Regions from separate parts of the Sphingomonas qomolangmaensis genome, predicted to be linked through region 1. Evidence: predicted binding sites of a transcription regulator. Region 1 holds the regulator's gene; each other region holds the start of a gene.
The links. Region 1 encodes LexA, which represses DNA repair genes until DNA is damaged. Its sites were predicted from a motif close to GTTCCNCNCTTGTTCT; they were not measured.
Positions count from the first base shown of each region.

Region 2: uvrA (excinuclease ABC subunit UvrA) is a predicted target of LexA. The motif match lies at 1,988-2,003, and genes of this name have one in related genera.
Region 3: NMP03_RS05795 (ATP-dependent helicase) is a predicted target of LexA. The motif match lies at 1,553-1,568, and genes of this name have one in related genera.

Region 1 is NZ_CP101740.1:1,057,302-1,061,120, reverse strand. Features, by position in the region: partial or broken gene NMP03_RS05040 (ComEC/Rec2 family competence protein) at 1-1,036, shown strand, start outside; gene lexA (transcriptional repressor LexA) at 1,638-2,348, opposite strand; gene NMP03_RS05030 (molybdopterin molybdotransferase MoeA) at 2,415-3,587, opposite strand; gene moaC (cyclic pyranopterin monophosphate synthase MoaC) at 3,584-3,819, opposite strand, start outside.
Region 2 is NZ_CP101740.1:2,295,269-2,299,087, reverse strand. Features, by position in the region: gene uvrA (excinuclease ABC subunit UvrA) at 1-1,980, opposite strand, end outside; gene purB (adenylosuccinate lyase) at 2,500-3,819, opposite strand, start outside.
Region 3 is NZ_CP101740.1:1,211,996-1,215,814, forward strand. Features, by position in the region: gene NMP03_RS05780 (inorganic phosphate transporter) at 1-196, opposite strand, end outside; gene NMP03_RS05785 (ThuA domain-containing protein) at 272-1,015, opposite strand; gene NMP03_RS05790 (GFA family protein) at 1,069-1,467, opposite strand; gene NMP03_RS05795 (ATP-dependent helicase) at 1,572-3,819, shown strand, end outside.

The sequences.
Region 1 (3,819 bases):
CGTGGGGCGCGGGGCGGTGGTGTCGCTGCGGGCGCGGTTGATGCCGCCGGGTGCGGCGGCGGTGCCGGGGGCGTATGACTTCCAACGGGTGGCGTGGTTCGGCGAACTCGGCGCGACGGGCCGGGCGTTCGCGCCGATCGCGGTGGTTGCGGCGGGCGAGGTGCCGGGGGCGGGACTGCGCGAGCGGCTGACGCGGCATATCCAGGCACGGATCGAGGGGAGCGCGGGCGGCATCGCCGCGGCGCTGGCGACGGGGGATCGCGGCGCGATCGACGAGGCCGATGACGAGGCGCTGCGGCGATCGGGGCTGGCGCATCTGCTGTCGGTCAGCGGGTTGCACGTTACCGCGGTGGTCGGTGCGACGATGCTGCTGGTGCTCAAGCTGCTGGCGCTCAGCCCGGTGCTGGCGCTGCGGTGGCGGTTGCCGATCGTCGCGGCCGGCGCCGCGGCGGCGGTAGCGGTGTTCTATACCTGGCTGACCGGTGCCGAGGTGCCGACGGTGCGGTCGTGCATCGCGGCGCTGCTGGTGCTGGCGGCGCTGGCGATGGGGCGCGAGGCGGTGACGCTGCGGCTGGTCGCGGCGGGAGCGACGATCGTCCTGCTGCTGTGGCCCGAGGCGCTGATGTCGGCGAGCTTCCAGCTGAGCTTCGCCGCAGTGACCGCGATCGTGGCGTTGCACGAACACCGGGTGGTGCGCGGCTGGTTCCTGAAGCGCGAGGAGAGCCGGGGGGCGAGGCTGCTGCGCGGACTGGCGTCGCTGCTGCTGACCGGCATGGTGGTCGAGTTCGCCTTGATGCCGATCGGGTTGTTCCATTTCCACAAGGCGGGGTTGTACGGCGCGCTCGCCAATATCGTCGCGATCCCGCTGACGACCTTCGTCGTGATGCCGCTCGAGGCGGCGGCTTTGGTGTTTGATGCGGCGGGGCTGGGGGCGCCATTCTGGTGGCTGGCCGAGCGGGGACTTTGGGCGCTGCTGTGGATCGCCCACACCACCGCCGATGCGCCGGGGGCGGTGAAGGCGTTGCCTTCGATGCCGCGTGCGGCGTTCGCGCTTATGGTGGCGGGCGGGATCTGGGTGGCGTTGTGGCGGACGCGGTGGCGGTGGCTGGGCGCGGTGCCGCTCGCGATCGGCGTGGGGTGGGCGGTGGCGACGCCGGCACCCGATTTGATCGTCACCGGCGACGGGCGGCATGTGGCGGTTCGGACCGGCGACGGGGGGATGGCGCTGCTGCGCGATCGGGCGGGGGATTATGTCCGCGGGGTGCTCGGCGAGACCGGCGGGACCGACGCCGAATTGTCGGCGCTTAGCGACGATCCAAGGGCGCGCTGCAGCAGTGACCTGTGCCTAGTTCGGCTACCCGCCGAAGGTCGGAACTGGACCATCCTCGCGACCCGCAGCGGTTATCTAGTCCCGATCGCCGACTTCGTCGCGCTGTGCCGCGCCGCCGACATCGTGATCAGCGAGCGGCGCTTGCCGCGTACCTGTACCCCGCGGTGGCTCAAGCTCGACCGTCCGATGCTGGCGCAAACCGGCGGGGTGGCGATCATGCTGAAGGGTGGGGAGGTCCGTACCGTTGCCGGCCGGCCAAGCGACCACCCGTGGCGGCTGCCCCAAACGGTGCAGCCGCCGCGCAGCTTCAATAGCGGCGGAGCAGCCCGGCGAGCTTCCCCTGGACGCGGACCTGATCGGGGCGATAGCGCTGCGGATCGTAGGAGCGGTTCGCCGGATCGAGCCGGACCATCGCGCCTTCGCGGCGGAAATATTTGAGCGTCGCTTCGTGTTCGTCGACCAAAGCCACGACGATCTCGCCGTCGCGCGCGACTTCCTGGCGGCGGATCAGCGCATAGTCGCCGTCGAGAATCCCCGCCTCGACCATCGAATCGCCCGACACTTCGAGCGCATAATGTTCGCCCGCACCGAGCAAGGCCGCCGGGACGGGGAGCATCTGCGCGCTTTCCATCGCCTCGATCGGCAGACCCGCGGCGATGCGGCCGTGGAGCGGAATTTCGATCACGTCATTGGCGGCGCGCGGCGCGGGGCTGGCTGCGCGCGAGGGCGCCGGTGGCGCGGAAGGCAACAAAAGCGACACTACGTCCCCCGTAGAATCGGCCTTTCCGCGCGCGGCGACGGGTCGCTCCGGCATGCGCAGGACTTCGAGCGCGCGGGCACGATTGGGCAGGCGGCGCAGGAATTGGCGCTCCTCCAAGGCCGAGATCAGGCGGTGGACCCCCGACTTCGATTTGAGGTCGAGCGCCTCCTTCATCTCCTCGAACGACGGCGAAACCCCGGTCTCGTTCAGGCGATCGGCGATGAAGCAGATCAGGTCATGTTGCTTGCGCGTCAGCATCAGCGTTCTCCGTCGGGAACAGACGTGGAACGTGTAGGCAACAGCTTCGATCAAGTCAAGCTTGCCTTAACCGATCATCAGGACTTCCACCGAGTCGCCCGCCAGAGCGGCGGGGGCGTGCGGCGCGCGCAGGATCATACAGTCGCTGTGGGCGAGCGTGCGGAGCATCGAACTGTCCTGCCGCCCGGCCGAATAGACGATTCCCCCCTGGATCGTGGCGCGCAGGTGATCGGCGCGGTGATCGTTGGCGGGGAGCGGGCCGGCGAGCGGCAAATGGCGCGTGGCGAGCGGCAGCGTGCCCCCGGCCATCGCCACCACCAGCGGCTTCACGAAGCGAAGCGTGGTGACGAACGCCGCGACCGGATTGCCCGGCAAGCCGATGACAAGCGTGTCGCGCAGCCTGCCTGCGAGCATCGGCTTGCCCGGCCGCATCGCGATCCGCCAGAAATCGATTTGGCCGCCCGCCGCTTCTAGCGCGGGACGGACGAGGTCGTGGTCGCCGACCGAGGCGCCGCCGGTGGTGATCAGCAGATCGGCATCGACGCGGGTGAAGGCGGCCTCGATCGCGGCGCGATCATCGGGGAGGATGCCGAGCTGTTCGATGCTGACGGGCAAGCCCGCAAGCATCGCGGCGACGAGGATCGAGTTCGATTCGGGCAGGCCATCGGGGGGCACGGGCTGGCCGGGGGGGACGAGTTCATCGCCGGTGGCGGCGATCGCGACGCGGATCGTGCGGCGGACGGGAAGCTCGGCATACCCCGCGATCGCCGCGAGCGCGAGCGCCGGCGGGGTAAGCCGGTCGCCCGCCGCGAGCAGCGCTTCGCCGGTGCTGAAGTCGAGCCCGGCGCGGCGGATGTGGCGGCCGACGCTGCCGGGGCCTCCGCCGTCGAGCGTCAGCACATCGCCGTCGCGCGCGGCCTCTTCTTGGACCAGGATGGTGTCGGCGCCCGCGGGAAGCGGCGCGCCGGTGAAGATCCGCACCGCCTCGCCGGGGCCGATGCTGCCGGCAAAGCCGCGCCCGGCGGCGCTTTCGCCGACCACCGCGATCGGGCCGGGGAGGTCGGCGAAGCGAAGCGCATAGCCGTCCATCGCCGACAGGTCGCGCATCGGCTGCGTTCGCTTGGCGGCGATCGGCTCGGCGAGCCAGCGGCCCGCGGCCTGCGCCAGCGGTACGGTTTCGGCGGGGATCGCTGGGGCGAGCGCGCAAAGCCGGGCGAGCGCCTCGTCGAGCGAGATCATCGGGCCGGGTCGCCAGGGGCGGGCGCGTGCCAGTCGCCCGATTTGCCGCCGCGCTTTTCGAGCAGCCGGACGCCGCCGATCGTCATCGCCTTGTCGAGCGCCTTGGCCATGTCGTAGATCGTCAGCAGCGCGACCGAGGCGGCGGTGAGCGCCTCCATCTCTACTCCGGTCTGGCCAGCAGTCGAGACGGTGGCGGTCGCGGTGACGCGATCGTGCGCGATGTCGAGCGCGA
Region 2 (3,819 bases), 1.2 Mb from region 1:
GCCCTTGCGGCGCTTGGCCGGGAGCGGGACCGAGCGCGTGCCGTTGAGATAATCGGCGGTGATGCTGCCCTTGGTCTTGAGCACTTGGCTGAGCGTGCCCTTGGCGACGACCTCGCCGCCGCGCACGCCCGCGCCCGGCCCCATGTCGATCACATAATCGGCGGTGCGGATCGCGTCCTCGTCATGTTCGACGACGAGGACGGTGTTGCCGAGATCGCGCAGCCGGCGCAGCGTCTTGAGCAGCATGTCGTTGTCGCGCTGGTGCAGGCCGATGCTGGGCTCGTCGAGGACGTAGAGCACGCCCGAGAGGCCGCTGCCTATCTGGCTGGCGAGGCGGATGCGCTGCGATTCGCCGCCCGAGAGCGTGCCGCTGGTGCGGTTGAGGTTGAGATAGTCGAGCCCGACATTGTTGAGGAAGCCGAGGCGTTCGAGGATTTCCTTGAGGATGCGTTCGGCGATCGCGCGCTGCTGGCCGGTCATGCTGTCGGGGAGGCGCTCGAAGAAGCCGAGCGCGTCGACGACCGACAGGTGCGTGGCGTGGGCGATGTCCTGCCCGTCGATCTTTACCGCCAGCGCCTCGGGCTTGAGGCGCGCGCCGTGGCAGGTCTCGCAGGGGCGCGAGGCCTGGTATTTGGACAGCTCCTCGCGCATCCACGCGCTCTCGGTCTGGAGCAGGCGGCGGTTCATGTTGCCGATGACGCCCTCGAACGGCTTCTTGACGTCATACGACTTGCGGCCGTCGACGAAGGTGAGGGTGACGGGCTTGCCCTTGGTGCCGTGGAGGATCGTGTCCTGATGCTCGGGGGCGAGGTCTTTCCACGGGGTGTCGAGCTTGAAGTCGAATTCGCGCGCGAGGGAGCCGAGGACCTGCATGTAATAGGGGCTGGGCGGGTTCGACTTGGCCCAGGGCACGACCGCGCCCTTCTTGATGCTGAGGTCGTGATTGGGGACGACGAGGTCGGCGTCGAATTCGAGCCGCTCGCCCAGGCCGTCGCACGCCGGGCACGCGCCCTGCGGGGCGTTGAAGCTGAAGAGGCGCGGCTCGATCTCGGCGATGGTGAAGCCCGAGACGGGGCAGGCGAATTTTTCGGAGAAGACGATACGGTTGGCGGGGATGCCGGCACCCTTCATCTTGCGATCCGTCACCCCAGCGGAAGCTGGGGTCTCTTGCGGCTCCTGTCCCGCGCCATCCGCGGAGACCCCAGCTTTCGCTGGGGTGACGGGGGGGGTGACGGGGTTGGCGAGCGCTTCCACCGTCGTGTCGACCAGGTCGACATAGGCCAGCCCCTCGGCGAGCTTCAGCGCGGCTTCGAAGCTGTCGGCCAGGCGCGTCGCGATGTCGCCGCCTACGACCAGGCGGTCGACCACGACTTCGATGTCGTGCTTGAACTTCTTGTCGAGCGCGGGGGCGTCTTCGATCAGGTACGTCTCGCCGTCGATGCGGACGCGCTGGAAGCCCGCGCGCTGCCATTCGGCGAGCTCCTTGCGGTATTCGCCCTTGCGCCCGCGCACGACCGGAGCGAGCAGCAGCAGCCGGGTGCCCTCGGGCAGCGCGAGCACGCGATCGACCATCTGGCTGACGGTCTGCGCGCTGATCGGCAGGCCGGTGGCGGGCGAATAGGGGATGCCGACGCGCGCCCAGAGCAGGCGCATATAGTCGTAGATCTCGGTGACGGTCGCGACGGTCGAGCGCGGATTGCGGCTGGTGGTCTTCTGCTCGATCGAGATCGCGGGGGACAGGCCCTCGATATGATCGACATCGGGCTTCTGCATCAGTTCGAGGAACTGGCGCGCATAGGCGCTGAGCGATTCGACGTAGCGGCGCTGGCCCTCGGCATAGATGGTGTCGAAGGCGAGGCTCGACTTGCCCGACCCCGACAGCCCGGTGATCACCGTGAGGGTGTCGCGCGGGATGTCGATATCGACGCCCTTGAGGTTGTGCTCGCGCGCGCCGCGCACGGAAATGTGAGTCAATGCCATGCGGTGCGTTCTATCTTCGTTCTGGAGCGAGGGCCACGGTTATAGGGCTGGGGCACGAGATAGGGGCGCGATAACGGGGCTGGTAGGGGGCGGCGATGCGGCTTGCGCTGCGGCGTTGGCAAAGGCCTGGGTGGTTCCGACCTTCGGAAAGCTACAAAAGCTACACTACGTCCCCCCCAGATTCGCCTCTCCCGCGTCACAAAGCGCGATGCGGGTGGCGGATGCGGGGGGCGTGTTCATGCGGCATGCGTACCAAAACGGGGGCTTGTAGGACAGCGGGGTTTGGTTGGCGGCGTCGTGACCGTGCCGGTCTGATTGAAGGAATGGTGGGAAGTTGTGGAAAGCGGACCACTCTCCGATCGTCACCCCGGACTTGGTCCGGGGTCCACCGAGCCGCCGGGTGCTAAAGATATGGACGGAGGACCGAGCCCGACGGACCCCGGAACAAGTCCGGGGTGACGGGGAATGCTGTCCGCTAGCAGGGCGGAAGCCGACCGGCTGTATTAATGACTCAACGACCTAGCCCGCAGTGCCGAACACCCGCGCGAAGATCGTGTCGACATGCTTGAAATGATAGCCGAGGTCGAACTTGGCCTCGATCTCTTCGACCGGCAGCGCGGCGGTGACTTCGGGGTCGGCCTTGAGCAGTTCGAGCAGCGACAATTCGCCGTCGCTTTCCCACACCTTCATCGCGTTGCGCTGGACGAGGCGGTACGAATCCTCGCGGCTGACGCCTGCCTGGGTGAGCGCGAGCAGGACGCGCTGCGAATGGACGAGGCCGCCCATGCGATCGAGATTCTTCTGCATCCGCACCGGGTATACGACCAGCTTTTCGATCACGCCGGTGAGGCGGGCGAGCGCGAAATCGAGGGTGATCGTCGCGTCGGGGCCGATATAGCGCTCGACCGACGAATGGCTGATGTCGCGCTCGTGCCACAAGGCGACATTCTCGAGCGCGGGGGTGACGTAGCCGCGGACCATGCGCGCGAGGCCGGTGAGGTTTTCGGTGAGCACCGGGTTGCGCTTGTGCGGCATCGCCGACGAGCCCTTTTGCCCGGGCGAGAAATATTCCTCGGCCTCCAAGACTTCGGTGCGCTGAAGGTGGCGGACTTCGGTGGCGAGGCGCTCGATCGAGCTGGCGATCACGCCCAGCGTCGCGAAGAACATCGCGTGGCGATCGCGCGGGATGACCTGGGTCGAGACCGGCTCGACGCTGAGGCCCATCTTGGCCGCGACATGCGCTTCGACCGCGGGGTCGATATTGGCGAAGGTGCCGACCGCGCCCGAAATCGCGCAGGTGGCGATGTCGGCACGCGCCGCGACCAGCCGTTCGCGATTACGCGCGAATTCGGCATAGGCCTGGGCGAGCTTGAGCCCGAAGGTGACGGGTTCGGCATGGATGCCGTGGCTGCGGCCGATCGTCGGGGTGAGCTTATGCTCGAGCGCGCGGGTCTTGATCGCCTCTAGCAGCGCATCGAGATCGGCGATCAGCAGATCGGCGGCGCGCGCGAGCTGGACCGCGAGGCAGGTGTCGAGCACGTCGGACGAGGTCATGCCCTGGTGCAGGTAGCGCGCCTGCGGGCCGACCTGTTCGGAGACCCAGGTGAGGAAGGCGATGACGTCGTGCTTGGTCACCGCCTCGATCGCGTCGATCGCGGCGACGTCGATCGGTGCCTGGCCGTCGGCAGAGGCCGCGCGCGCGGCGTTCCACCAATCCCACAGCGCCTGCGCGGCTTCGCGCGGAACGACGCCGAGATCGGCGAGCGCGTCGGTCGCGTGCGCCTCGATCTCGAACCAGACGCGGAAGCGCGCCTCGGGCGTCCAGAGGTCGGTCATGGC
Region 3 (3,819 bases), 150 kb from region 1:
ACGCGAACGCGCCGATCGCCAGTTCCTCGCCCACCCCTTGCGTGTCGATCAGCACGCTGGCGCAGGCATAGACGAAGCCGCCCAGCAGCAGCCCGAAGAAGATCAGCCGCGCAAAGGGATGCGGCTTGGCATCGAGCGACGGCCCCGCGGGCGCGCGATCGAGGGACTCATGGGGATCTAGCGCGATGGTAGCCATTGCGCGCCTTTGGGTAGGCAATGTGACGGGTTGATGACAGCGACGCGAGCGGGGCGTGCGCCCCGCCCCCCGCGGCTATCGCCGGCGCAGCGCCCAATCGAGCCCTGCTCCCAGATGCTGGAGATACCAGGGCTCGCTATAGCTTGCGTCGGCGTGGCCCATCGCGGTGTAGAACACCCGGCCCCCTTCGAATTCATGCGCCCATGCCGCGGGATTGGGGTTCGCGTCCTTCTCGCCGATCGAAACCGGATCGAAGGTCGCCAGCAGATCGACCGTGGGATCGAAATCCTTGAAGTAATACCATTCGTCGGCGCGGCGCTGCTTACCGGTCATGCCCCCGGCGGCGGGGTGCTTCGAATCGACGATCGTCACGTCGCCGGTCGGCGTTCCCCGCGGATGGCTTTCGAACCAGCCGCCGATCATCTGCCCGTACCAGGGCCAGGCAAGATGCGAATCGGCGGCACCATGTACCGCGACGATCCCCCCACCGCCGCGCACGAACGCCTGCAGCGCGGCGCGACGGTCACCCACCAGCCATTCGGACGCGGGATCGGCGGGGTTGGTGGTGCTGCTGAGGAAGACGATCGCGTCGATGTCCTTCAGCTTTTGCGGGCTGAAGATCGCCGGGTCTTCGCTCGCGATGACGGTGAAGTCGCGCTGCGTCCCCATCCGCTTCAGCGCCGCGACCCCCGCCTCGATCGAGGCGTGGCGGTATCCCGTGGTATGCGAAAACACGAGCACACGCGCGGGCGCGGCGAAAGCGTCGGTCGGCAGCAGCACGATCGACAGGAACAACAGCACCAGCCGGTACAATGTCATAGAGGATATTCCTTCATTCCCGGGGTGAGCTTGGGGTTGCAGCAGGCTTGGCTTCATTCGAAGGGCGGAAAGCGCTCGAACGCAGGCAAGGCCTCGACGCCCTGCATCCAGCCGATCCGTTCGGCGACCTGGATGTGCGACTGCGCGGGGATCGCGTCGGGATCGTCGAGCGTGCCGGTCTGTACGTCGACCAGCCCGGGCAGCATCGCTTCGTTGCGATAGAACAGCCCGGTGCCACAGGTGCCGCAAAATTCGCGGCGACCATCGGCAGAGGAGGCATAGGTCCTGGGCTCGCCGCTTATTTGTAGCTGGTCGGCTGGCAGCATCGCCCACCCCACCATCGGCGCGCCAGCCGATCGCCGGCAATCGGCGCAATGGCAAAGCGCGTGGTGCAGCACCTCAGCCGGCATCGCATAGGAAATCGCGCCGCAATGGCATCTTCCGGTCAGCATCACCCTCTCCCAACAACGCTGTGCGGCGGGCGTATCATCGCCCTGCCCCCGCGCCAATCCCGAAACGCTTGCCCCGCGATGCGCCGTTCCCTACCTGTTCACCGATGTCGCTCCCCCAACCAAGCCCCGACGATCCGCCCTATCTGCGCGGCCTGAACACGCCGCAGCGCCAGGCGGTGCTCACCACCGACGGCCCAGTACTGGTGCTCGCGGGCGCGGGCACCGGCAAGACCGCGGCGCTCACCGCGCGGCTGGCGCACCTGCTCTACACCCGCAAGGCATGGCCGTCGGAGATCCTGGCGGTCACCTTCACCAACAAGGCCGCGCGCGAGATGCGCGAGCGCGTCGGGCGGCTGGTCGGCGACGCGGTCGAGGGGATGCCGTGGCTCGGCACCTTCCATTCGATCGGTGCCAAGATGGTGCGCCGCCATGCCGAGCTGATCGGGCTGCAGAGCAACTTCACCATCCTCGATACCGACGACCAGTTGCGGCTGATGAAGCAGCTGATCGCCGCCGCCGATCTCGACGAGAAACGCTGGCCCGCGCGCCAATTGGGCGGGCTGATCGACGGGTGGAAGAACAAGGGGATGACCCCCAAGGACCTCGACGCGGGCGAGGCCGAATTATTCGCCAACGGGCGCGGCCAGGAGCTGTACGCCGCCTATCAGGCACGGCTGCTCGCACTCAACGCCTGCGATTTCGGCGATCTGCTGCTCCACGCGCTGGTGCTGCTCAGGACGCATCGCGAAGTGCTCGAACAATATCAGCAACGCTTCCGCTACATGCTGGTGGACGAATATCAGGACACCAACAGCGTCCAATATCTGTGGCTGCGGCTGCTGGCGCAGGCGCGCAAGAACCTGTGCTGCGTCGGCGACGACGACCAGTCGATCTATTCTTGGCGCGGTGCGCAGGTCGAGAACATCCTGAAGTTCGAGCGCGACTTTCCCGGCGCGGCTGTGATCAAGCTCGAGCAGAATTACCGTTCGACCGGGCATATCCTGGCCGCGGCATCGGGGGTGATCGCGCATAATGGCGGGCGGCTGGGCAAGACGCTGTGGACCGAGGCGAACGAGGGCGAAAAGGTCCGCGTCGTCGGCGTCTGGGACGGCCCCGAGGAAGCGCGGCGTGTCGGCGAGCAGATCGAGGGCGAGATGCGCCCAAGAAACGGAGAGGGCGGGCTCAGCCTCAACGACGTCGCGATCCTGGTTCGCGCGCAGCACCAGACCCGCGAGTTCGAGGATCGCTTCATCGCGATCGGCATGCCGTATCGAATCGTCGGCGGCTTCCGCTTCTATGAACGCGCCGAAATCCGCGATGCGCTGGCATATCTGCGCGTCGTCTCGCAGCCCGGCGACGATCTGGCGTTCGAACGGATCGTCAACGTCCCCAAGCGCGGCCTGGGCGACAAGGCGGTGCAGAAGGTCCACCAGCTCGCGCGGGCGGAGGGTATTCCGCTCACCACCGCCGCCGCGCGAATCCTCGACACCGACGAACTTACCCCGCAGGCGCGGCGATCGCTCGGCAATCTCGTGGGCGACATGGCACGCTGGCGCGCGATGGCGGGCGAATTGCCGCATGCCGAGCTGGCGCGGCAGTTGCTCGACGAGAGCGGCTATACCGCGATGCTACAGGCCGAAAAGTCGGTCGAGGCGGCGGGTCGGCTCGAGAACCTGACCGAATTGGTGCGCGCGATGGAGGAATATGAAAGCCTCGGCGCGTTCCTCGAGCATGTCAGCCTGGTGATGGACAATGAGAATCGCCAGCAGGACGCGCAGGTGACGATCATGACGATCCACGCCGCCAAGGGCCTCGAATACGACACGGTGTTCCTGGTCGGGTGGGAGGAAGGCATCTTCCCCTCGCAGCGCGCGCTCGACGAAGGCGGGCTGGCGAGCCTCGAGGAGGAACGCCGCCTCGCCTATGTCGCGATCACCCGCGCGCGGCGAAAGGCGACGATCCTCCACGCCGCCAACCGCCGTATCTATGGCCAATGGACGTCCAGCCTGCCCTCGCGCTTCGTCGAGGAGCTGCCGCCCGAGCATATCGAGGCCGAAACGACGATGTCGGGGGGCGAAAGCCTGTGGCGCGCCAATTGGAGCGAGAATGCCGATCCGTTTTCGGACGTTGCGCGCGGATCGGGGCGCGGGCCCGGCTGGCAGCGCGCGGCGTCGACGGGGACATTCGTTCGCGAGCCGACGCGGATCATCGAGGCGCGAGCGTCTGCGGTAAGCCTTGGCAACAAGGGGCGCAGCGACGTCTCGGTGGGGTTGCGCGTGTTCCACCAGAAATTCGGCTATGGCAGCATCGCCGAGATCGAGGGCAACAAGCTCGAGATCGATTTCGAGACCG